DNA from 2 places in the Serratia sp. UGAL515B_01 genome. Region 1 is predicted to be linked to the other one. Evidence: predicted binding sites of a transcription regulator. Region 1 holds the regulator's gene; the other holds the start of a gene.
What was found. The regulator PhoB, encoded in region 1, activates phosphate uptake and scavenging genes when phosphate is short. The targets are predictions, from matches to a motif close to CTGTCATAAAACTGNCNNAT.
Positions count from the first base shown of each region.

Region 2: a site for PhoB is predicted at 4,451-4,470, ahead of pstS (phosphate ABC transporter substrate-binding protein PstS). Genes of this name have one in related genera too.

Region 1 is NZ_CP109901.1:2,979,534-2,991,616, forward strand. Features, by position in the region: gene brnQ (branched-chain amino acid transport system II carrier protein) at 1-240, opposite strand, end outside; gene phoR (phosphate regulon sensor histidine kinase PhoR) at 1,146-2,462, opposite strand; gene phoB (phosphate response regulator transcription factor PhoB) at 2,487-3,176, opposite strand; gene sbcD (exonuclease subunit SbcD) at 3,381-4,610, shown strand; gene sbcC (exonuclease subunit SbcC) at 4,607-7,858, shown strand; gene licT (BglG family transcription antiterminator LicT) at 8,084-8,941, shown strand; gene mak (fructokinase) at 9,037-9,945, opposite strand; gene rdgC (recombination-associated protein RdgC) at 10,201-11,112, shown strand; gene ppnP (pyrimidine/purine nucleoside phosphorylase) at 11,147-11,437, opposite strand; gene aroL (shikimate kinase AroL) at 11,880-12,083, opposite strand, start outside.
Region 2 is NZ_CP109901.1:3,855,771-3,867,853, reverse strand. Features, by position in the region: gene phoU (phosphate signaling complex protein PhoU) at 1-559, opposite strand, end outside; gene pstB (phosphate ABC transporter ATP-binding protein PstB) at 572-1,348, opposite strand; gene pstA (phosphate ABC transporter permease PstA) at 1,397-2,278, opposite strand; gene pstC (phosphate ABC transporter permease PstC) at 2,289-3,245, opposite strand; gene pstS (phosphate ABC transporter substrate-binding protein PstS) at 3,335-4,375, opposite strand; gene glmS (glutamine--fructose-6-phosphate transaminase (isomerizing)) at 4,921-6,750, opposite strand; gene OK023_RS17390 (hypothetical protein) at 6,766-6,900, opposite strand; gene glmU (bifunctional UDP-N-acetylglucosamine diphosphorylase/glucosamine-1-phosphate N-acetyltransferase GlmU) at 7,071-8,441, opposite strand; gene OK023_RS17380 (F0F1 ATP synthase subunit epsilon) at 8,736-9,155, opposite strand; gene atpD (F0F1 ATP synthase subunit beta) at 9,176-10,558, opposite strand; gene atpG (F0F1 ATP synthase subunit gamma) at 10,667-11,530, opposite strand; gene atpA (F0F1 ATP synthase subunit alpha) at 11,589-12,083, opposite strand, start outside.

The sequences.
Region 1 (12,083 bases):
ACTGCGACCAATCGGCGAACTCAGCGCATCAACACCGCCGCCTACACGCGCTAGTGCAATCACGGTGATCACCGGTAAACCAACGGCAGTGATCAGAAAACCAAGAGCAGCAGTCCATACATGCTCACCAGACTGCAAACCCACCATCGGCGGAAAGATTATGTTCCCAGCGCCGACAAATAAGGCAAAGGTCATGAAACCCAAAGCCAGAATATCTTTTGATGTTAAACGATGACTCATACGATGTTGTGTTGCCTGTTAAAAAGTAAAAAATTACCCGGTATGGTGTTGAAAATGCTCATCCTGGCTGCTGGTTACCATTTCATCTCGAGACCGACAGACACAAAATCTTGCACTGCCAGACAGTCATCCTTGTGAAAAAAGACCACTCATGATGATAGGCGGAGGTTTTAGTTATTATTTACCCGTTAGTTTTCACGTTGCAGCCAACAATTATGTGGTCTGAAAACGGTGGGATAGACGGAGGTTTAATCCAAAAACGGAGGCTAAGAACCCATCCCTTAAGGCTAATTACTGACCATCCTGGCCCTGAGCCGTATTAAAAACCCTCACGTACTGCTTGCACGCTACGGTTTCTGTGCACGTTCTGTGTCAAAATACCTTGCACCAATAACGCCTACTGGAACAGGCTCTAAGTAAAATATTTATAGCGTTGAAAGGCAATACTCAATGCTAAAAGCAGAGTAATTGACCAAATAATATTACATAGCCAGTTAAACGTAATGGTTATCAATAAATATACACTACATGATTTGTATTATTTTTAAACACTAAAATCATAAAATATGAAACAAAGCGTTACCTGACGCAAACACCACCATAAAATACATGATCTCCCCATTGGTTGCTATTTCTCAGCCTGTAGCTGACAAAAAGCACAGCAAAGGACGGTAGAAACACCTATAAGGGGGGAACCAGATCTGCCACAAGCCAGTTATGGTTCACTGCCTAATCCCAGAAAAGTGCAGGTTTGACACAACGTATACGGCGAAAACGACACCTTAACGTCTTGACTAACATCGCACAAAACAACAGCGATCGGTGAAGTCAGGTTATGGAGCCACATGCCTTGATGACAGGCTTTTGAGTCTGCGATGGCACAGCGGATAATTTAGGAACACAGCCTAGTTGTTCACTGTACTCTCTGATATATTTTCTTCAACAATTAATCTGTTAGGCAAGGTGAATATAAAGCGCGTGCCAAGACCAGGCTCGCTGAGAACCTCCAGACGCGAATCATGATGACTAAGCGCATGCTTGACAATAGCCAGCCCCAGTCCACTCCCCCCAGTCTGGCGTGAGCGCGCTTTATCAACACGGTAAAAACGCTCCGTAAGACGAGGAAGATGTTCCGCGGCAATACCTGGCCCGTTATCACTCACCTGAAACTGTGCCCCTTGCGGGGTCTGCTGCCAACTCACCTCAATATGGGTGCCTTTAGCTGTATGACTTACAGCGTTATATACCAGATTAGATACCGCACTGCGTAACTGTTCTTCGTTACCAAACACTTTCAAATTTTCGTTAACTCGAAAGTTGATCTCGTGACAGGCATTACTGAGTGACTGAGCTTCACGCTGTAATACGCGCAAAATCAATGGAATATCAACCTTCTCATTCATATCTATGTTTGGCGCAGCTTCAATACGTGACAACGTTAATAGCTGCGTCACCAAACCATCCATGCGTTTGGTCTGCTCTTGCATAGTGCTCAACGCTTTTCCACGTAACGAGCCATCCAACTCTTCGTCGCTCATCATCTCCAGATACCCCTGCAACACCGTTAAAGGTGTACGAAGCTCATGGCTGACGTTGGCAAAGAAGTTACGTCTGCTTCTTTCCAACTGGCGCATCTGGGTAACATCACGTGCCACCATCAGCAACTGCCCTTCGGAATACGGCATAATACGAAATTCTACAAAGTGTTCATTATTCAACTGCAGCGTTAAAGGTTTGGTAAATGCCTGCTGTTGTAGATATTGGCTGAATTCCGGATAACGTATCAAGTTTAGAATGTGTTGGCCGTTGTCTTCCGGCCAGCGAAAACCTAACAGGTGTTGCGCTAATCCATTGCACCAAAAAATGTTGCCCTCAACGGTAGTCATCACAACAGCATCGGGCAAGGATTCAGCACCGCTGCGGAAACGTTTGATCAACAGCGCCAGCTCACGCCGGCGATGGCGATTACGTTGTTGCATCTGATAGAGGCCATAAAACAGCGGCTCCCAGCTCCAACGCCCGGGCGGTGGCGTCATGCTACGATCAACCCACAACCAGTGGGAAAGTTTGAGTTGATTATAAAAATTCCAGACTAAGGTAACCAACACGGACACCAGCAGGAACCAAGGCAGATAACCAAAAATCAGCCCTAGTAAAAAGGCAGGCAAACAAAAAAGAGCCAGCTCGCTCGCCAGTCTCTTCCACGATAAACGTTCTAACACAGTAAATTCTCCAGCGCTGTGCTGTCAGTAGCGCGTTGAGAACCGATAACCGGTGCCCCTAACGGTTTGAACCATCTTGTCATGACCACTGGCCTCCAGCGCCTTGCGCAGCCGGCGAATATGCACATCAACGGTACGGTCTTCAACATAAACGTTAGTGCCCCAAACGTAATTAAGCAACTGTTCACGGCTGTAAACACGTTCTGGGTGAGTCATAAAAAAATGCAACAGTTTAAATTCTGTCGGCCCCATATCCAGTGGTTGTTCACTGGCCATCACCCGGTGCGAGGAGGGATCAAGACTAAGCCCCTGCATTTCAATCACCTCATTCACCGCCATCGGTGAAATACGGCGCAACACTGCTTTGATGCGCGCCACCAACTCCTTGGGAGAGAACGGTTTAGTGATATAATCATCCGCCCCCACCTCAAGACCACGTACCCGGTCCTCCTCTTCGCCGCGCGCAGTCAGCATCATCACTGGAATATCACGAGTTATCGCCTCACGCTTCATGTGCTTTATGAGCTGGATCCCGGAGCCACCAGGCAACATCCAGTCCAGGAGAACTAAATCAGGGAACGGCTCAGACAGGCGCATTATTGCACTGTCATAATCCTCGGCTTCCAACGGTTGGTAACCATTCTGCTCCAACACAAAACACACCATCTCACGGATCGGCGCTTCGTCTTCCACCACCAGTATGCGTCTTGCCATTGTCCATCCTGCCAATGAGTTTGCGATCTATTTAGGTCGTGTGACGTTATTATGCGTCAATTTTGTGACAATTTTATGAATACGTTGCTCTGCGGATAGCCTTAAGCATAGTGATTATTTTTATTGCCATTTGATTGCGCCACGACAGGAGATGTCTACGCGCTTATAATCGCCGCTATCCTCTTATTAGCCAAGAAGCCTTATATGCGCCTGATCCATACCTCTGACTGGCATTTGGGCCAGCACTTTTTCACTAAAAGCCGCGCCGCAGAGCATCAGGCTTTCTTAGGCTGGCTGATCGAAATCGTGGAACAACAGCAGATTGATGCCGTGATCGTCGCAGGGGATCTTTTTGATACCGGTTCCCCCCCAAGCTACGCTCGTGAACTGTATAACCGTTTTGTCGTGGACCTTCAGCGCACCGGCTGCCAACTGGTGATACTCGGCGGCAATCATGACTCCGTTGCAACGCTGAATGAATCGCGTGAGCTGCTTTCCTATCTGAATACCACCGTGATTGCCAATGCGCAAACAGACCCAGAACAGCAAATTGTGGTCCTGAATCAACGCAATGGTCAACCAGGGGGGGTACTGTGTGCAATCCCCTTTCTGCGCCAACGAGATCTGCTCTCAAGCCGTGCAGGAGAGTCTGGTAACCAGAAACAACAGGCCTTACAAAATGCAATTGCCGAGCATTATCACGGCCTGTATCAGGCTGCCTGTGTATGCCGCCAGACACTGGGTCTAAAACTGCCGATAATCGCAACCGGCCATCTGACGACGGTAGGAGTGAACACCTCCGATTCAGTGCGCGATATTTACATTGGTACGCTTAATGCTTTCCCAGCGCAGTTATTCCCTCCCGCCGACTACATTGCATTAGGTCATATTCACCGAGCGCAGAACGTAGCAAAATCTGAACATATCCGTTATAGCGGTTCACCAATCCCATTAAGTTTTGATGAGTTGGGTAAAAACAAAAGTGTATTTATGGTTGATTTTGCTGACGGCGTATTGCAGCAGGTCACCTCGCTAGAAATCCCCACCTACCAACCCATGCAGTTAATCAAGGGCAACTTGCAACAAATTACCGCCCAATTGCAGCAATTTAGCGATTACCAAGGCGATTTGCCGGTTTGGTTGGATATTGAAGTTGCTACCCAAGATTACCTGGGTGATATCCAGCGGCGGATCCAACAGTTAGTTGACGATCTGCCGGTTGAAGTTCTCCTGCTTCGACGCAGCAAGGAGCAACGCTCACAGACTCTTGTCCAACAGGACAAAGAAACGTTGAACGAATTGAGCGTCGGCGAAGTATTCGAACGCCGGTTGACAATCGAAGAAGAAATGACTGAACCCCGCCAGCAACGGATGCGGCAAATGTTTCAACAGGTGGTAGAAAGCCTGCACCACGGCGAGGAGCCTTCAGCATGAAAATACTGAGCCTACGGCTGAAAAACCTCAACTCCCTGCAAGGTGAGTGGAAAATTGATTTCTCTGCAGAACCCTTTGCCAGTAATGGCCTTTTTGCTATTACCGGCCCAACGGGCGCGGGTAAAACCACGCTACTGGATGCTATTTGTCTAGCGCTGTATCACCAAACGCCACGTTTGGAAATCAGCGCCAACCAGAATGAGCTGATGACACGCCATACCTCAGAGTCACTGGCAGAAGTGGAATTTGAGGTCAAAGGGATCGGTTATCGTGCTTTCTGGAGCCAACGCCGTGCTAAAAACGATCCTGACGGAAATTTGCAAGCCCCCAAAGTCGAACTGGCGCTGCGGGAAGATGGAAAAATCCTGGCAGACAAAATTTCCGATAAAAAAGAGCTGATCGCCTCAATAACCGGCCTGGACTTTGGTCGTTTTACCAAATCGATGATGCTGTCGCAGGGGCAGTTTGCCGCTTTTCTAAATGCAAAACCTAACGAGCGCGCCGAGCTATTGGAAGAACTGACCGGCACCGAAATTTATGGCCAGCTATCGTCACGGGTGTTTGAACAGCATAAACAGGCCAAAGCAGAGCTTGATGCTTTGCACCACCGGGCCAACGGTATTGAACTGCTCAACGATGAGCAGCACCAAACGTTGGAAAACCAACTCAGTGCGCTCGGCAACGAAGCGCTTTCGATCAACCAGCAACTACAGCAGCAGCAACATCAGTTGAACTGGTTGCAGCAATGGCATAGCACCGAACAGCAGGTTCAGCGCTATCAGCAACAGCTTGTCGCCGTTCAGCAGGATTATCAGCAGGCTGAACCACAGTTGTTGCGGTTGGCGCGCAGTGAGCCCGCAGAAAAGTTGCGCCCATTGCTGGATGAACGCCAACGTTGCCAACGGGATAATCTCATTTTGCAGCAACAGCTTGAACAGTTGGAGCAACAACAACAGAGGCAAGCAACTGAACTGTTCCCCTTGCAACAGCGTCTGGAACAGGCCAAAACGGCAAAACAGGCACAGAACAGTCATAACCAGCAGCAGCAAACCCTGATCGATAAACAGGTACAGCCACTTGACCAGCAAATCGCCCTGTTGCGTACAACCTTAGCCGAAGTGCAAAAGCACCGTGATGGATCTTGGCAGCAAAGTGAAAAACAGCGGCTAGAACTGGAACAACTGAGCGCAAAACGTACGCAGCTCGCCGCGTTGGCAGGACAGTATCAGATCAAGCAGGCGGAACTGACCGCAGCGCTTGATAAGCAGTTACAACAGCAGGCTGAGCTAGAAACGCAATCCCCAACGGAGAAACTGCGTCATCGTCAGGCCGAATTAACCGGGCTACGTCCATTACGCCAGCAGCTCTCCGAGCTGGCGTTGCTGTTTGCACAAAACCAACAACAAATTGATCGGCAACAGTTGGAGTTTGCTGCCAACCAAAAGCAACTGGCTGAAATAGAAGCGCAACTCGATGCAGTTCGCCTGCAATACAAACAGCAAAAAGCGCACCAGACTGATGTCGAGAAGGTGCTCGAGATGGAAAAGCGTATTGTCAGTCTGGAGGCTGAACGCGCCCACCTACAGGCAGAAATGCCCTGTCCGCTATGTGGTTCCACTTACCATCCGGCAATCGAGCAGTATCAGGCGCTAAAACCGTCAGAAACAGAGCAACGTGCCGCTGAGTTGAGAAGTCAAACCGATAGATTGCATACACTGGGCACTGAACTGCGGGCTCGCTGTGACAGTTTGAAAGAGCAACAACAGCGCCTGCAACCTCAGTTAGTTCAGACATTGGCGCAACGGGAAGAGCATCTGCAAAGTTGGCTATCGCTCACCGCGCCACTTGCTTTCGATTTTACCTTGCAAGAACCCGACCGCTTAGGTACATGGTTAGATGCTTGCGAAAGCGAGGAGCAGGCTAATCAGCAACGCTTGCAGCAGCACCAACAGGCCATCGTTGCAGTACAACAGGCCAAAGATACCTTGAATACGCTGCGAGGAGAGCAACAGAGTTCCCAGCAAGAAGTAGCCCGCTTGAATGAGCGTTTTGAGCTGCTGGAAATCAGTCAGCAAGAGACGCAGCGCCTGCTTGCACAGTGGCAACAACGCTGTCAGGACAGCGAAACAACACTGGCAGAGTTACACGGTAAGCGCGTCGCGCTATTTGGCGAGCAATCGATCCCCGAGGTACGCGAGCAGCTACAAAAAGCACTGAGCGCTTGCGAGAAAGCCGAGCAGCAGGCGAGCGAACAGCTACAGAAAGCGCAGGAACAGCGCGATATTCTGGCGGGTCAACGGGTCACATTACACCAACAGCAGCAACAGCAAACCGAACGGTTGCTACGGGCCGAGCAACAGTGGCTGCAAGCGTTAGCCAGTAGTACGTTTGATGATGAAAAACAACTGCTTGCTGCGCTGCTTGATGATGATACACGCCAGCTGCTACAGCAGCGCAAAGAGCAGTTACAGCAACGCCAGGTAGAGGCCAGTACACTCTTGACGCAGGCGGTGCAAATGCTGGAGCAACAACGGCTAAACCGTCCCGTTAACCTTGATGAAACAACGGCGGATGTTGAACAACTCACAACCGCGCTCAACAGGCTAGCAGAACAGCTAAAGGCGTTACAGTTGCACCAAGGAGAAATCAGTAACCAACTGAGTAGCAATGCCCAACGTCGTCTCAATCAGCAATCTCTGTTTGAACAGATCGCCCAAAGTCAGCAGCAGTATGACGACTGGAGCCAGCTTAATCAGTTGATCGGTTCAAAAGACGGCGATAAATTTCGCAAGTTTGCCCAAGGCCTTACGCTTGATCACTTGGTGTATCTTGCAAATCGCCAACTCAGCCGGTTACATGGGCGTTATCTGCTACAACGTAAAATCAGTGAAACACTCGAATTGCAAGTGGTGGACACTTGGCAGGCCGATGTCCTGCGTGATACTCGTACCCTCTCTGGCGGTGAAAGCTTCCTAGTCAGCCTAGCTCTCGCTCTGGCTTTGTCAGATTTGGTCAGCCATAAGACCAGCATCGATTCGCTGTTCTTGGACGAGGGTTTCGGCACTCTGGATGCAGAAACACTGGATACAGCGCTAGATGCACTGGACAGCCTTAATGCCACAGGCAAAACCATCGGAGTCATCAGCCACGTTGATGCAATGAAAGAACGTATCCCAGTACAAATTAAGGTGAAGAAGGTCAACGGACTGGGGGTTAGCCGGTTAGACGAGCGGTTTCGCGTCGAGTAACTGCGGCAGAAACAAGCAGCATAATATGCAGTTTTCCACCTACAGCGTAAAGTGTGATCTCAGCGGCAGTACGCAGTGAAAAGCATTGAGCCTCAGCTGAGAACGGTTATCATGCAGCGGATAATAGGATTGTTACTGTAAATACAGGCAAAACCTGGCGTTCGGGATGGTTCTCGGGTGCCAGGTTTTTTTGTTTTCACCGTTTGGAAAACGCCAGGGAAAACCATGGAAATCGCTAAAATACTCAATAACAACGTAGTGATTACGCAGAATGAGCACCATGAAGAGACAGTAGTCATGGGGCGTGGTATTGGCTTTAAAAAGAAAGCCGGGGATCGTGTGGATGAAAGTCTGATCGAGAAGGTATTTACCCTCAACAACAGTGAAATGAGCGAGTGCTATAAAGAACTGCTGGCAGAGATCCCATTAACCTGCGTCGCTACTGCTGACAAGATCATTGCTTTAGCCCGTCAACGGCTACCAGGAAAACTGCACAACATCGTTTACATCACGCTGACCGATCATATCCACTTTGCTTTACAACGCCATGCGCAAGGCGTGGATATCAAAAATGTCCTACTGTGGGACATCAAAAAACTCTATCCAAAGGAGTTCGCACTTGGCTTGGAGGCCTTGGCTATCATTGCAGAACGTCTAGAAACCACGCTGCCAGAAGACGAGGCGGGGTTTATTGCTTTGCATCTGGTTAATGCTCAACTCAATGACGAAATGCACAACACGTTAAACATCACCCGCATCATGCATGAGATCCTTAACATTGTTAAATATCATTTCCGTTTTGATTACAACGAGGACTCACTCAGCTATCACCGCTTCGTAACGCATCTGAAATTCTTTGCTCAACGGTTACTAGGGACCAACTACGTCAGCAGTGAAGACGACTCTCTGTATCAAATGGTGAAAGACAAATATCATGAATCATTCGCCTGCGCCGTTAAGATCAATCGGCATATCGAAAAACACTACCAGCACCCGTTAACCAGTGAAGAAATGATGTTTCTGACGATCCACATCGAGAGGGTACGCAGCGAAAGCGAGGATCAGTACATACCGAAGGACTGAAGTTCGCCTCAGTCCTTGTCCTTCGCAAGACAGTGCCAAACAATTTAGCGCGTTAGTGCGGTCTGCCGTAAAGCAAAGTTCAAACGTGGGTAGGATCACACGGGCGGCCACAGCCAGGCTGCTCCGCGCACACCACTCGAGTCACCGTGAACGGCCTTGCGAATTGGCGTTTCACACTCACCGCCAAATACCCAAGGCTTTACCTGTTGCGGCACCCTTTGGTAGAGGCGTTCAACGTTACTCATCCCTCCACCCAGGACTATAACATCAGGGTCAAAAATGTTGATTACATGAGCCAATGACTTCGCCAAGCGCATTTCGTAGCGCTGGATAGCCAACTTTGCTGTTTCATCCTGCTTCTCGGCTAAGAGCATGATTTCATGGCCTTTCAACACATTACCACTTAAACGCGCATAGTCGTTGGCGAAACCGGTACCAGAGATAAAAGTTTCAATACACCCTTGTTTACCACAGTAGCAAGGCACTTCAGCACGGAAACGCAGTTCATCAGCATCCATCCATGGCAGAGGATTATGACCCCATTCACCCGAAATACCGTTTCCTCCGGCATGAGCCTGCCCATTAATCGCCACCCCGGCACCACATCCGGTTCCAATGATCACCGCGAAGACGGTTGCCTTCCCAGCTCCCGCACCATCAGTCGCTTCCGATACGGCCAGGCAGTTGGCATCATTGGCAAGCCGCACTTCACGTGCCAGCATTACGGAAAGATCCTTGTCTAACTGCTGCCCATTAAGCCAGGTTGAGTTGGCATTTTTAACCAAGCCGGTAAATGGCGACAGTGTGCCGGGTATGCCAACCCCTACCGAGCCCTGTTGACCGGTTTTATCCTCCGCCAACCTCACCAGACCGGAAATAGCCTGTAATGTTTGTTGATAATCATCACGCGGCGTTGCAATACGATGACGGAACAGTTCTTGTCCATCATTGGCTAAGGCAATTACTTCAATTTTAGTACCACCCAAATCGACACCAATCCGCACAATTTCTCTCCTAAAAGCACAACGACAAGACTCTCTGCCACAGCCTAATACAACCTAGTGTTCGAATCACGCATTGCACCAAAGTGTAACCACGATGGCGATTTTTGCATCGCATTCGCATGATCACGGTAAAAATACGGGAGCGGAGGCAAATCAGCGGGAATAAGGCGATTTTTCATCATCAATTCGTTATCATGTCGCCTTGCTTTTGACGAAATAGCGTGCCAAATGCACGCCCAGCCAGGGGATAAAACTATGCTGTGGTTTAAGAATTTGATGGTTTACCGTTTGAGCCGCGACGTTACGCTAAATGCGGATGAAATGGAAAAACAGCTCAGTGCCTTTGCTTTCACCCCGTGCGGCAGCCAAGACATGGCGAAAACCGGCTGGGTTTCCCCAATGGGTTCACACAGCGACTCTCTAACGCATGCAGTTAACGGTCAAATTATTATCTGCGCCCGTAAAGAAGAGAAAATTCTACCCTCGCCGGTAATCAAACAAGAATTGCAGGCAAAGATCGAAAAACTGGAAGGTGAGCAGCACCGCAAGTTGAAAAAAACCGAGAAAGACTCCCTGAAAGATGAAGTGCTGCACAGCCTGCTACCACGCGCCTTCAGTCGTTTTAACCAGACTTTTATGTGGATCGATACCGTTAACAGCCTGATTATGGTGGATGCAGCCAGTGCCAAACGCGCAGAAGACACGCTGGCACTGCTGCGTAAAAGCTTAGGTTCATTACCCGTTGTCCCTCTCACCATGGAAAGCCCGATTGAACTGACGCTGACAGAGTGGGTTCGTTCTGGCCAACTGCCAGCCGGTTTTATTATTCAGGATGAAGCTGAACTCAAAGCGATTCTGGAGGATGGTGGTGTGATCCGCTGCAAAAAACAAAACCTGATCAGCGATGAAATTGCCGTACATATTGAGGCCGGTAAACTGGTCACCAAACTGGCGGTAGACTGGCAGGAACGCATTCAAGTGGTACTGACCGATGACGGTTCACTCAAACGCCTGAAGTTTGCCGATACCTTACGCGATCAAAACGATGATATTGATCGTGACGATTATGCGCAGCGTTTCGATGCAGATTTCATTCTGATGACCAGCGAACTGGCAGCAATGATCGGCAATACAATTGAAGCCTTAGGAGGAGAAGCACAGCGCTAAGGCAGCGGAAAGCCGGGGTTAGCCCGGCACACATTTATTTACTCAGATAACGACACAGGTATGACGTTGCATCGGCAACCTGCAGATTAAATTCACTCTGTCCAGGCACAAAGAACTTTTCACCTGGCGTAAACACTTGCCAATCAGGCGCTCCCGGTAACAGTACTTTTAAAGCACCGGTAATCACCGTCATTTCTTCCGGTTGCGCGGTACTGAAGGTATATTCCCCTTCTTCCATAACCCCAATGCTGGTACGACCGATGCTGCTACTATCAAAACCGATAGACTTAACTTTTCCTGAAAAATATTCGTTTACTTTCAGCATAGACTGGCACCCGCGTAATTAACTTTGTGGAAGATCCATATTGGGGGATGGAAGTAGGTCTGTCACTGATTTTTCGTACAAAATGCGATCGCAGCGCACGACAAAACATCAACAGGATGAAATAATTAGGTTGTATAGTTTAATTGGCCGTAGTGCCTTCAATACCCCAAAAGCCCATCGTCTGCATCGTTCGTCGCTTATTTGGCCCACTTTACAGCGCAGCTCACGCATCACCTTGTACTCAGATGACCGCCAGCAGCGCTCATATTAAATTAAAAAGGGCTTCGCCATTGGGTTGGCTGACAGGTAAATCCCCGGTGATCTCGCCGACTTCACGGGGCATATACGCACGATACAAAGAAAAGAGTATAAGGTTTGGTGGGCCAAGTGAGCATAAATAACACAGCATAGCGCGTTCAAATAGCCTCATGACCAATAACATTTACTTTATCGCTACGATACGAAGTACAGTGAGGATCTGCTCAACGACTTGCTGCGGATTAGCACTGCTATCAATAACGTGATGTGCAGCATTTTGATATAACGCTTCGCGCGTGGTAAGCACTTCTGAGATTTCTTCGGCGATAGGCCTTCCGGTCAAGGTTGGACGTTGCCCTTCCTCGGGAACCTCTTCCAAACGTTGTGC
Region 2 (12,083 bases), 880 kb from region 1:
GAATAGTACGTGGATCTTCCATCATATGCGTCATTAACTGACGCACAATGCCCTCATACTCTTGGTCGACCTTCTTGTCTTCGCGATAAATACGAATGGCTTCGTCCAAATCCATACGCGCAAAAGCATCCAACACATCGTGCAACATCTGTACCGTGTGACGGCCCAATGATTCCAGGCTCACTAACAACGGTTGATATTGATGAGAGAATTTCTCCAACGCAGTGCGGCAGATTTTATCCGCTACATCACCAATACGTTCTAGTTCGGAAATCGTCTTAATAATCGCCATCACCAGACGCAGATCGCTGGCCGTAGGTTGACGCTTGGCAATGATGCGCACGCAGGCTTCATCAATCGCCACCTCCATCATGTTAACCTTGGCATCCCCCTCAATCACGCGTTTAGCAAGTTCACCATCCTGGTTGTGCATCGCAGTGATAGCATCGGTCAACTGTTGCTCAACCAATCCGCCCATGGTCAGCACTTGTGTGCGTATATGTTCAAGTTCTGCGTTGAACTGACCGGAAATGTGCTTGTTTAAATTCAGATTATCCATGATTCATCCTAATCAACCATAACGGCCAGTAATGTAATCTTCAGTCTGCTTTTTCTGCGGTGCGGTAAACAGAGTGTCAGTATCACTGAACTCAATCAACTCACCCAGATACATAAATGCTGTGGAATCTGAACAACGCGCAGCCTGCTGCATATTGTGGGTCACAATCACCACAGTGTAGTCAGACTTCAGTTCACTGATCAGCTCTTCAATTTTTCCGGTCGAGATAGGGTCCAGCGCCGAGCAGGGCTCATCCAGCAGCAACACTTCGGGACGGATGGCAATGCCACGTGCAATACACAGACGCTGTTGCTGGCCACCCGATAAGCTGTAACCACTTTGGTGCAGCTTGTCTTTGGTTTCATTCCACAATGCTGCTTTAGTCAACGCCCACTGTACCCGCTCATCCATATCCACACGGGACAACTTCTCAAAAAGACGCACGCCAAAAGCAATGTTATCGTAAATCGACATCGGGAATGGCGTTGGCTTTTGGAACACCATACCTACCTTAGCACGCAGCAGGGCGATATCTTGGTTATCCGTTAGAATATTTTGTCCATACAACAGGATCTCACCTTCAGCACGTTGCTCAGGATATAGCTGGTACATCTTGTTGAAAGTACGAAGCAAAGTCGACTTACCACAGCCAGACGGGCCGATAAATGCAGTGACCTTGTTACTGGCAATATCCAACGTGATGTTTTTCAGCGCATGGAATTTGCCATAGTAGAAGTTCAGATCGCGCACCTGAATTTTGCTGCTGGTAGCGTCAGTAACCATACTCATCAAGACTTCTCTCTTTATTACAGCACCGACCATGCGGCACTTAAATTTTTATGAATGCTTTTTCTTGGCGAAAACGACACGCGCCAGGATATTCAGAAGCAGAACGCAGAGGGTGATCAACAGCACACCGGCCCAAGCCAGCTGTTGCCATTCAGCAAACGGACTCATGGCAAACTTGAAGATAGTGACCGGCAGGTTAGCGATCGGCTGCATCAGGTCAGTGCTCCAGAACTGATTCGAAAGCGAGGTAAACAGTAAGGGGGCCGTTTCACCAGCAATACGTGCAATCGCCAACAGTACACCGGTGATAATGCCGGAGACTGATGCTTTTAACGTAATAGCGGAAATTATGCGCCATTTTGGCGTACCCAACGCATAGGCCGCTTCACGCAGCGTATCAGGTATCAGCTTAAGCATATTCTCGGTGGTGCGGATGACTATCGGGATCTGCAATAGCGCCAACGCAATGATCCCTGCCCATCCGGAGAAATGTTCCATTTTCATCACTACCACGGTGTAGACGAAAAGACCTACAACAATAGAAGGTGCTGATAACAGAATATCGTTGATAAAGCGGATCACTTCAGCCAACCAGGATTGGCGACCATATTCGGCCAGATAAATCCCCGCCAGAATCCCCAGAGGCGTACCAAAGATGGTGGCCCACAGGATCAACAGCCCACTACCGGCAATGGCGTTAGCCAAACCACCACCCGCGGTATTGGGAGGGGGCGTCATTTCGGTAAACAACGCCAGCGACATGCCGTCGATACCCTTGGTTACCGTTGAGAACAAAATCCAGACCAGCCAGAACAGACCGAACACCATGGTTGCCATCGACAGGAACAACGCAATTCGGTTCTTCTGACGGCGCCAAGCCTGCATTCTGCGGCGGCTTTCTGCCAACTCTAGAGGGGTTTGTGTATTCATCGTAGCCACGTTAGCGCCCCTCATTCTTGGTCAGGCGCATTATCATTAACTTCGAAAATGCAAGGACGATAAAGGTAATAACAAACAAGATCAGGCCCAACTGCATCAATGCTGAGGTATGCAACCCAGATTCTGCTTCCGCAAATTCGTTGGCCAGCGCCGAGGTAATGCTGTTACCTGGCATAAATAACGAAAAGCTGTCGAGCTGATAGGTGTTACCGATAATAAAGGTAACCGCCATCGTTTCGCCCAATGCACGGCCAAGACCAAGCATAATCCCGCCAATCACACCATTCTTGGTAAATGGCAGCACAATGCGCCAGATCACTTCCCAAGTGGTGCAACCGATGCCGTAGGCAGACTCTTTCATCATGACCGGGGTTTGCTCAAATACATCGCGCATCACTGCCGCAATGTAAGGAATGATCATAATCGCCAAGATCACCCCGGCAGCCAGAATACCAATACCGAATGCCGGGCCGGAGAACAGCTCACCGACAATCGGAATACCCGAAAGTACGTTACCTACCGGAGTCTGGAAATATTCAGCAAACAGCGGAGCAAATACGAATAGACCCCACATGCCGTAAACAATACTTGGGATAGCGGCCAATAATTCAATGGCAATGCCCAACGGACGCTTAAGCCAATTGGGTGCCAATTCAGTGAGAAACAGGGCTATACCAAAGCTGACAGGGACAGCAATGATCAAAGCGATCAATGAGGTGACTATCGTTCCGTAAATGGGTACCAGTGCGCCAAACTGTTCAGCTGGGGCATCCCACTCTTTGGTCCACAGGAAGGCGAAGCCAAACTTCTGCATGCTTGGCCAAGAGGCAAAAATCAACGAAACGATAATGCCGCCTAGCAATAATAAGGTAATCAGCGCTGCCAGCCTGACCAGCGCGCTGAAGATAATGTCACCATTTTTACTTGGTGGTTTAATTGTCGGCCTAGATCCAGCCATAGGTTACTCTTCTGTTTAAAGCCAAGGGGCCCAGCATGCTGAGCCCTTACACATCAGGTTGAGGCGCGATCGTTCCACACCCTGCGTTCTTAGAATATTGCCTTACCAGACTTGTCTTTGATGTTGGTTCTCCAAGCTGCGCGGACCTGCTCAACCACTTCTGGTGGTAATGTAGCATAATCCAAATCACTCGCTTGCTTAGCCCCTGTCTCATAAGCCCAATCAAAGAATTTCAGCACTTCTGCACCTTGTTCTGGTTTATTCTGCTCTTTGTGAACAAGAATGAAGGTGGTTGAAGTAATAGGCCAGACGTTGTCACCTTTCTGGTTGGTCAGGTCCTGGGCAAAAGTTTTACTCCAATCCGCACCTTTGGCAGATGCGCTGAAGCTCTCTTCAGTGGGACTGACCGGTTGGCCATCTGCAGAAATCAGTTTAGTGTAAGCTAGGTTGTTTTGCTTGGCATAAGCATATTCGACATAGCCAATAGACCCCGGCAGGCGCTGAACGAATGCGGCGATACCGTCGTTTCCTTTACCACCTAAACCGGTTGGCCAGTTAACGGTTGAGCCAGCACCGATTTTCTCTTTCCACTGCGCATTAACTTTAGACAAATAACTGGTGAAGACGAAAGAAGTCCCGGAACCGTCAGCACGACGCACCACAGCGATGTTTTGATTCGGTAGTTTTATGTCAGGGTTCAACTTAACGATCGCCGGATCATTCCACTTTTTGATGTTCCCCAGATAGATATCACCCAGAGTTTGGCCATCAAGAGTCAATTCACCGGATTTAATTCCAGGAATGTTCACGGCAAGCACCACACCGCCAATCACGGTAGGGAACTGGAACAGACCATCGGCGGCCAGTTTGTCGTCAGACAACGGCGCATCAGAAGCACCAAAATCAACGGTGTTCGCAACGATTTGCTTTACGCCACCCGAGGAGCCTATCCCCTGATAGTTAACCTTATTGCCTGTTTCTTTCTGATAAGAATCTGCCCACTTGGCATAAACCGGAGCGGGAAATGTCGCACCTGCACCGGTAAGGCTAGCAACAGCGAACGCAGACACAGAGGCCAGGGAGAAAGTCGCTACCGCAATACTGGCGACAGTGGTACGCATCAGTTTCATAATCCCTCCTAATGGGATATTCAAAATCGACTTTGGGCCGTTTTCATCAGAGTAAGTATTGCTGTTGAAGGGAAAATAGGACAGTTTAATGACATTAAAATGTATTAAATATTACATTTATATTACAGAAATCACTTTTTTTCCTTTTATTCTAATAAAACAGTAAGTTAGATAAAATTTAATTGAAGAAAAATCTGTAAAAATGGCGTTAACCTTCTGACAGTGAGCAATTTATGGTGATGGTTCATTCATGGCCTGCGTTACCAGATACTTGGGTGTCCAGACTATATGGTATTGACAATGCCATAGCATGTGCGGTGCTTTTTCAAATCTACTCATGGCTAAATCATTATCATTTATGTGGATAACCGATTCGAATTTTCCCATGAGTAGCATTACTGGCAGCCGATAACCACGTTCATAAGACGTGGTATTCAGTTAGAAATAAAAAAATCCGGTATGCTTTTTGAACAGCATTACCGGATTTATTCAGTTTAAAACTCTATTGTTCTATCTAGATCTTTTATTGTCCGCGCATCACGAAATCACTCTACGGTGACAGACTTAGCCAGGTTACGCGGCTGATCCACATCGGTGCCTTTTATTAACGCCACATAGTATGACAACAGTTGCAAAGGTACGGTGTAGAAGATAGGTGCAACAATTTCCTCAACATGAGGCAGTGGGATAATGGTCATCCCTTCACTACTGACAAAACCCGCATCCTGATCGGCGAACACATACAGTTGACCACCACGCGCACGGACTTCTTCGATATTGGATTTCAGTTTTTCCAGCAATTCGTTATTGGGAGCAACCACGATGACCGGCATATCCGCATCAATCAGCGCTAATGGGCCATGCTTTAGTTCACCTGCTGCATAAGCTTCTGCATGAATATAGGAGATCTCTTTTAGCTTCAGAGCTCCTTCCATGGCTATTGGATATTGGTCGCCACGGCCAAGGAACAGTGCGTGGTGTTTGTCAGAGAAACCTTCAGCCAAAACCTCAATGTTCTTTTCCAGCGATAACATCTGCTCAATACGCGCTGGCAATGCCTGCAAGCCATGCACAATTTCCTGTTCTACAGTTTCAGGCATCCCTTTCAAACGGCCAATACGCGCCACCAGCATCAATAATACGGCCAATTGGGTAGTGAAGGCTTTGGTGGATGCAACGCCAATTTCGGTGCCTGCTTTGGTCATCAGCGCCAGATCGGATTCACGCACCAATGAGGAACCGGAGACATTACACACTGCCAGTGAGCCAAGATATCCCAATTCTTTCGACAGGCGCAGCGCTGCCAGCGTATCGGCGGTTTCCCCTGATTGGGACAAAGTGATGATCAAGCTGCCAGGACGCACAGCAGATTTGCGGTAACGGAATTCGGACGCGATCTCTACGTCACAGGGCACCCCCGCCAACGACTCGAACCAGTAACGCGCTACCATTCCAGAATGGTAAGATGTACCACAGGCGATGATCTGTATGTGCTGCACTTTTGCCAGCAGTTCGTCGGCACGAGGCCCCAATTCACTCAGATTGATCTGACCATGGCTAAAACGCCCTTCAAGCGTATTTTTCAGCGCGGTAGGCTGTTCAAAAATCTCTTTCTGCATGTAATGCCGATACGCGCCTTTATCCCCAGCGTCGTATTGCACCTGAGATTCTATCTCAGGGCGTTCAATGGCATTACCCTGCTTGTCAAAAATGCTAACAGTATGGCGAGTGACTTCCACCAAATCGCCTTCTTCCAGAAAGATAAAGCGACGGGTGACAGGCAGCAGCGCCAATTGGTCAGAGGCAATAAAGTTTTCCCCCACACCACGGCCAATGACGAGTGGACTACCTGAGCGGGCAGCAACCAATACGCTCGGATCACGGCTATCCATAATAACAGTACCGTATGCGCCACGCAGTTGTGGGATCACTCGCTGAACCACCTGCAACAGAGTCCCACCCTTTTTCTGTTCCCAATGGACAAGATGAGCAATCACCTCGGTATCGGTTTCCGAACTGAAAGAGTAACCCCGTTCAATCAGCAGTTCGCGCAGCGGTTCATGATTTTCAATAATACCGTTATGAACCACGATGATATGGCTAGAAACATGAGGGTGCGCGTTCATTTCAGTTGGTTCACCGTGTGTAGCCCAACGGGTGTGAGCAATGCCGGTTCCCCCATGCAAAGCATGTTGTTTTGCCGCTTCTGACAACGCATTGACTTTACCGACACGGCGCAAACGACTAACGTTTCCATTAGTATCGACTACCGCCAAACCGGCTGAATCATAACCCCGGTATTCCAGACGACGTAAACCTTCCAACAAGATTTCTGCAACATCACGTTGCGCTACTGCACCTACAATTCCACACATCTGTTGTATTCCTAATTAAGTGCCGTTCAGGGCACTTGCGATGTCTTGACCTGATTTTTGCCGGTTTTCCCGTGCATCCCCGAGCCTGTAGATGGTGGGGTTATCCTCTTCATCTTCCAAGCCACTGCATTGTTGGCTGTGCGTACTCATTCCAGTCACTTAGCTAACTACGTTCCTGGGAATTATTACGCTTGCCGCCTAGCCGCAAACTTAAAATCTATTGAGGACTTTTATGTTTTGCTCAGTACTCTGCATTGAAAATAAAGAACACTGAGCAAAACATAGCCCCCTCCCAGTGAGAGGGGGCAAAGAAAATGGTATTACTTTTTCTTCACCGGGCGCTGCCAACCTTGTATGTGCACTTGCTTAACACGGCTCAACACCAGTTCATCTTCAGCAATATCACGCGTAACAGTGGTGCCAGCAGCAATGGTCGCACCTCTGCCAACAGATACCGGCGCCACCAGTTGTGTATCCGAACCGACGAACACACCGTCACCAATGACTGTCTTATGTTTGTTTGCACCGTCATAGTTACAGGTAATCGTTCCCGCCCCGATATTCACACCGTCGCCAATCTCAGCATCCCCCAGATAGCTTAAATGCCCGGCTTTAGACCCTTTGCCAAGACGCGCTTTTTTGATTTCCACAAAGTTGCCAACGTGCGCACCTTCAGCCAATTCGGCACCTGGCCGCAAACGGGCAAATGGGCCAACGCTACAAGCTGCCTCTAGTAGCGCATCTTCAATCACGCTATAAGGGCTGATTTCACAATCGTCACCAATCACGCAGTTCTTGAGTACGCAACCCGCACCAATCTTCACACGATTACCCAACTTGACTTTACCTTCGATGATGACATTAGCATCAATAGAAATATCGCGACCGTGTTCCAGCTCACCACGCAGATCGAAACGCGCCGGGTCCAACAACATCACGCCTGCCAAGAGCAGTTTTTCGGCCTGCTCAGCCTGATGGACGCGTTCCAACTGTGACAGCTGTAGGCGGTTATTCACACCCTCAACTTCGCTCAAACGCGCAGGATGTACCGTTTCAATCTTCTTACCATCAGCATGAGCTAACGCAATGATATCGGTGATGTAGAACTCACCCTGAGCATTGCTATTGTTCAACAGACTTAGCCAACGCTTCAAATCGCGGCCATTGGCTACCAAAATACCGGTGTTGATTTCATTAATTTGCCGTTGTTGTTCACTGGCATCTTTATGTTCAACAATGCCTACAACTTCACCGTTTTCACGTACAATACGGCCATAACCGCTAGGGTCCTGCAACTTTACCGTCAACAGACCAATGCCACCCAAAGGCTTTGCCGCTAGAAGGCGTGTCAGTGTATCGACAGCAATCAAAGGCACGTCGCCGTACAGCATCAGCACGTCTTCATCATCAGAAAAATGTGCCGCAGCCTGCTGCATAGCATGACCAGTACCCAGTTGTTCTGCTTGTAATACCCAATTGAGCACCTGGTTCTTCAAGGTACTTTTTAGCAGTTCACCACCGTGGCCATAAACCAGATGCACGTTCTTAGCACCTAGCTTCATGGCAGCATCAATGACGTGTTGCACCATGGGCTTGCCTGCCAGTGGATGTAACACTTTGGGAAGGTCGGAATACATGCGAGTTCCCTTGCCCGCGGCGAGGATAACCACGCTCATTGCGCTGTTAGACATAAGCAACCTGATAACTCCATTTTGATGGACGAAAGTAAAACCGTTTGGTGACGAAATTACTACATATTTCTCTACACGAATCGGGTGCAGAACACATCGCTCTAAGCTTGCCGTTAACTACGCCAATCCCATTTCACAGCAAAAAAACTGTCTGCAATCGGAGACGCTTGATTCAATTCGCGGCGTTTATACATCGCAATATTAATCATGCTCAAATGCTTATTTTAAAGCAAAAAAAAAGCGACCAACGAGGGCCGCTTTTTGATCTCAGGCGTTGTAAACAATACCTGAGTGTTACATCGCTTTTTTGGTTAGCTCGATAACGCGCAACTTCGCGAGTGCTTTTGCCAGTTCAGCGGAAGCCTGAGCGTAGTCGACATCGCCATGAGAGCTACGAATATGATCTTCAGCTTTATGCTTGGCTTCCAGCGCTTTAGCTTCGTCAAGATCCTCTCCACGGATAGCAGTGTCTGCAAGTACGGTGACCACGCTCGATTGCACCTCTAGGATACCACCGGACAGGTAAATAAACTCCTCGTCACCGTGCTGCTTAACAATACGCACCATACCAGGCTTGATGGCAGTCAGCAGCGGCGCATGGCCTGGGAATATCCCCAGTTCGCCTTCGCTGCCTGTCACCTGGATCTTTTGTACCAGACCGGAAAACATCTGTTTTTCCGCGCTGACAACATCCAGATGGTAAGTCATAGCCATATTACCCTCCTCTCAAGACGTTACAGTTTCTTGGCTTTTTCCACTGCTTCTTCAATGGTGCCAACCATGTAGAACGCCTGTTCTGGCAGGTGGTCATAGTCGCCTTCCATAATGCCTTTGAAACCACGAATGGTATCTTTCAGCGATACGAACTTGCCCGGAGAACCGGTGAAGACTTCTGCCACAAAGAACGGCTGAGACAGGAAACGTTGGATTTTACGTGCACGGGATACCACCAGCTTGTCGTCTTCTGACAGCTCGTCCATACCCAAGATCGCGATAATATCTTTCAGTTCCTGATAGCGTTGCAGAATAGACTGCACGCCACGCGCTACATCATAGTGCTCTTGGCCAACGACCAGTGGGTCCAACTGACGGCTGGTAGAATCCAGCGGGTCAACGGCCGGGTAGATACCCAGAGAGGCGATGTTACGGCTCAATACCACTGTTGCATCCAAGTGGGCAAAGGTGGTGGCTGGTGACGGGTCAGTCAAGTCATCCGCAGGAACATAAACGGCCTGAACAGAGGTGATTGACCCCGTCTTGGTCGAGGTTATACGCTCTTGTAAAGCACCCATCTCTTCTGCCAGCGTTGGCTGATAACCTACTGCTGATGGCATACGCCCCAAAAGTGCCGACACTTCAGTACCGGCCAGGGTATAACGATAGATGTTATCCACGAACAACAGAACATCACGGCCTTCGTCACGGAATTTTTCAGCCATGGTCAGGCCTGTCAGCGCAACGCGCAGACGGTTACCTGGTGGCTCGTTCATCTGGCCATAAACCAGTGAAACCTTGTCCAGTACCTTGGAGTCGGTCATTTCGTGGTAGAAGTCGTTACCCTCACGAGTACGTTCACCCACACCTGCAAACACAGAATAACCAGAGTGTTCGATCGCAATGTTACGGATCAACTCCATCATGTTTACGGTTTTACCCACACCCGCACCACCGAACAGACCTACTTTACCCCCCTTGGCGAACGGGCAGATCAAGTCCATTACCTTGATACCGGTTTCCAGCAACTCTTGGGAATTCGACAGCTCTTCGTAGCTTGGTGCAGAGCGGTGGATAGCCCAACGTTCTTCTTCGCCGATGTCGCCTTTCATGTCGATGGGTTGACCCAATACGTTCATGATGCGGCCTAAGGTAGCTTTACCTACCGGGACTTCAATCGGGTGTTGCAGATCGGTCACTTTCAGACCGCGACGCAGACCATCAGAGGTCCCCATTGCGATACAGCGAACCACGCCACCACCCAGCTGTTGCTGAACTTCCAGCACCAGTTTCTCAGTGCCGTTTTCAACCTCAAGAGCGTTGTACACTTTTGGTACGGCATCCTGAGGGAACTCGACGTCCACCACGGCGCCGATTACCTGGATAATCTTTCCAGTAGCCATCTTAATCCTCTACGTAATTCGTTTACCCGTTGTGTTTCAAATTGCTGGAGCGCTAGCTGCTTTCTTTTCGCTTCCCCGCAATCGGAAGTATTCAGGGTAATAACCTGGTTAAACCGCGGAGGCTCCCGAAACGATCTCGGTGAGTTCCTGAGTGATGCTGGCCTGACGTGCCTTGTTGTATACCAACTGCAGCTCTTTGATCAGGCTACCGCCGTTATCGGTTGCGGCTTTCATCGCTACCATTCGCGCGGCCTGCTCGCTGGCCAGGTTTTCCACGACGCCCTGATAAACCTGTGATTCCACATAGCGGCGCAGCAAAGTATCAAGCAGCACTCTTGGATCAGGCTCATACAGGTAATCCCAGGTTTTTCTCTTCAGCTCACTGTCATCGGAAGGTGGCAATGGCAGAAGTTGCAATATCTGCGGTTCCTGGGACATCGTATTAATAAATTTGTTGTTGACAATGTACAACTTGTCCAAACGACCTTCGTCGAAAGCTTTCAACATCACTTTTACCGGTCCGATCAGGTCCGACAAGGATGGGTTATCCCCCATCCCCGTCACTTGAGCAACTACGTTGCCCCCAACGGAACCGAAGAAAGAGGTCGCTTTAGAGCCAATCAGCGCCAAATCAACTTGAACGTTTTTTTCAGTCCAGTCCTTCATCTCTGTCAATAGTTTTTTGAACAGATTGATGTTCAAGCCACCACAGAGCCCCCGGTCAGTAGACACCACAAGATACCCGACGCGCTTTACGTCACGCTCATCAAGGTACGGGTGCTTATATTCCAGATTCCCTAACGCCAGGTGACCTATCACCTCACGTATGGTTTCTGCATAAGGACGGCTGGCCGCCATACGATCCTGCGTTTTACGCATTTTGGAGGCGGCGACCATCTCCATCGCTTTAGTGATCTTTTGCGTGTTTTGCACGCTAGCGATCTTACTACGTATCTCTTTTGCGCCGGCCATCTCTGCTTCTCCTCATTGCCAGACGGCCTGCTGTCTTTCAATAGCAGGCCGCTGTGCGTTACCAGGACTGGGTTGCCTTGAAGGTATCGAGGATGCCTTTCAGCTTACCTTCGATCTCATCGTTGTATGCACCAGTTTGGTTGATGTGGTTTAGCAGTTCGGCATGCTCGCGATCGGCATACGCAACCAGAGCCGCTTCGAAGCTGACGACTTTAGCCACTTCAACATCGTTCAGGTAGCCACGCTCTGCGGCAAACAGCACCAGAGACTGTTGTGCAACAGACATCGGCGCATACTGTTTCTGCTTCAGCAACTCGGTTACTTTCTGACCATGGCTTAGCTGTTTACGCGTTGCATCATCCAAGTCGGAAGCAAACTGAGAAAACGCAGCCAGTTCACGATACTGTGCCAATGCGGTACGAATACCACCAGACAGCTTTTTCATGATCTTGGTCTGTGCTGCACCACCAACACGGGATACGGAGATACCCGGGTTAACTGCTGGGCGGATACCAGAGTTAAACAGGTTCGATTCCAAGAAGATCTGACCATC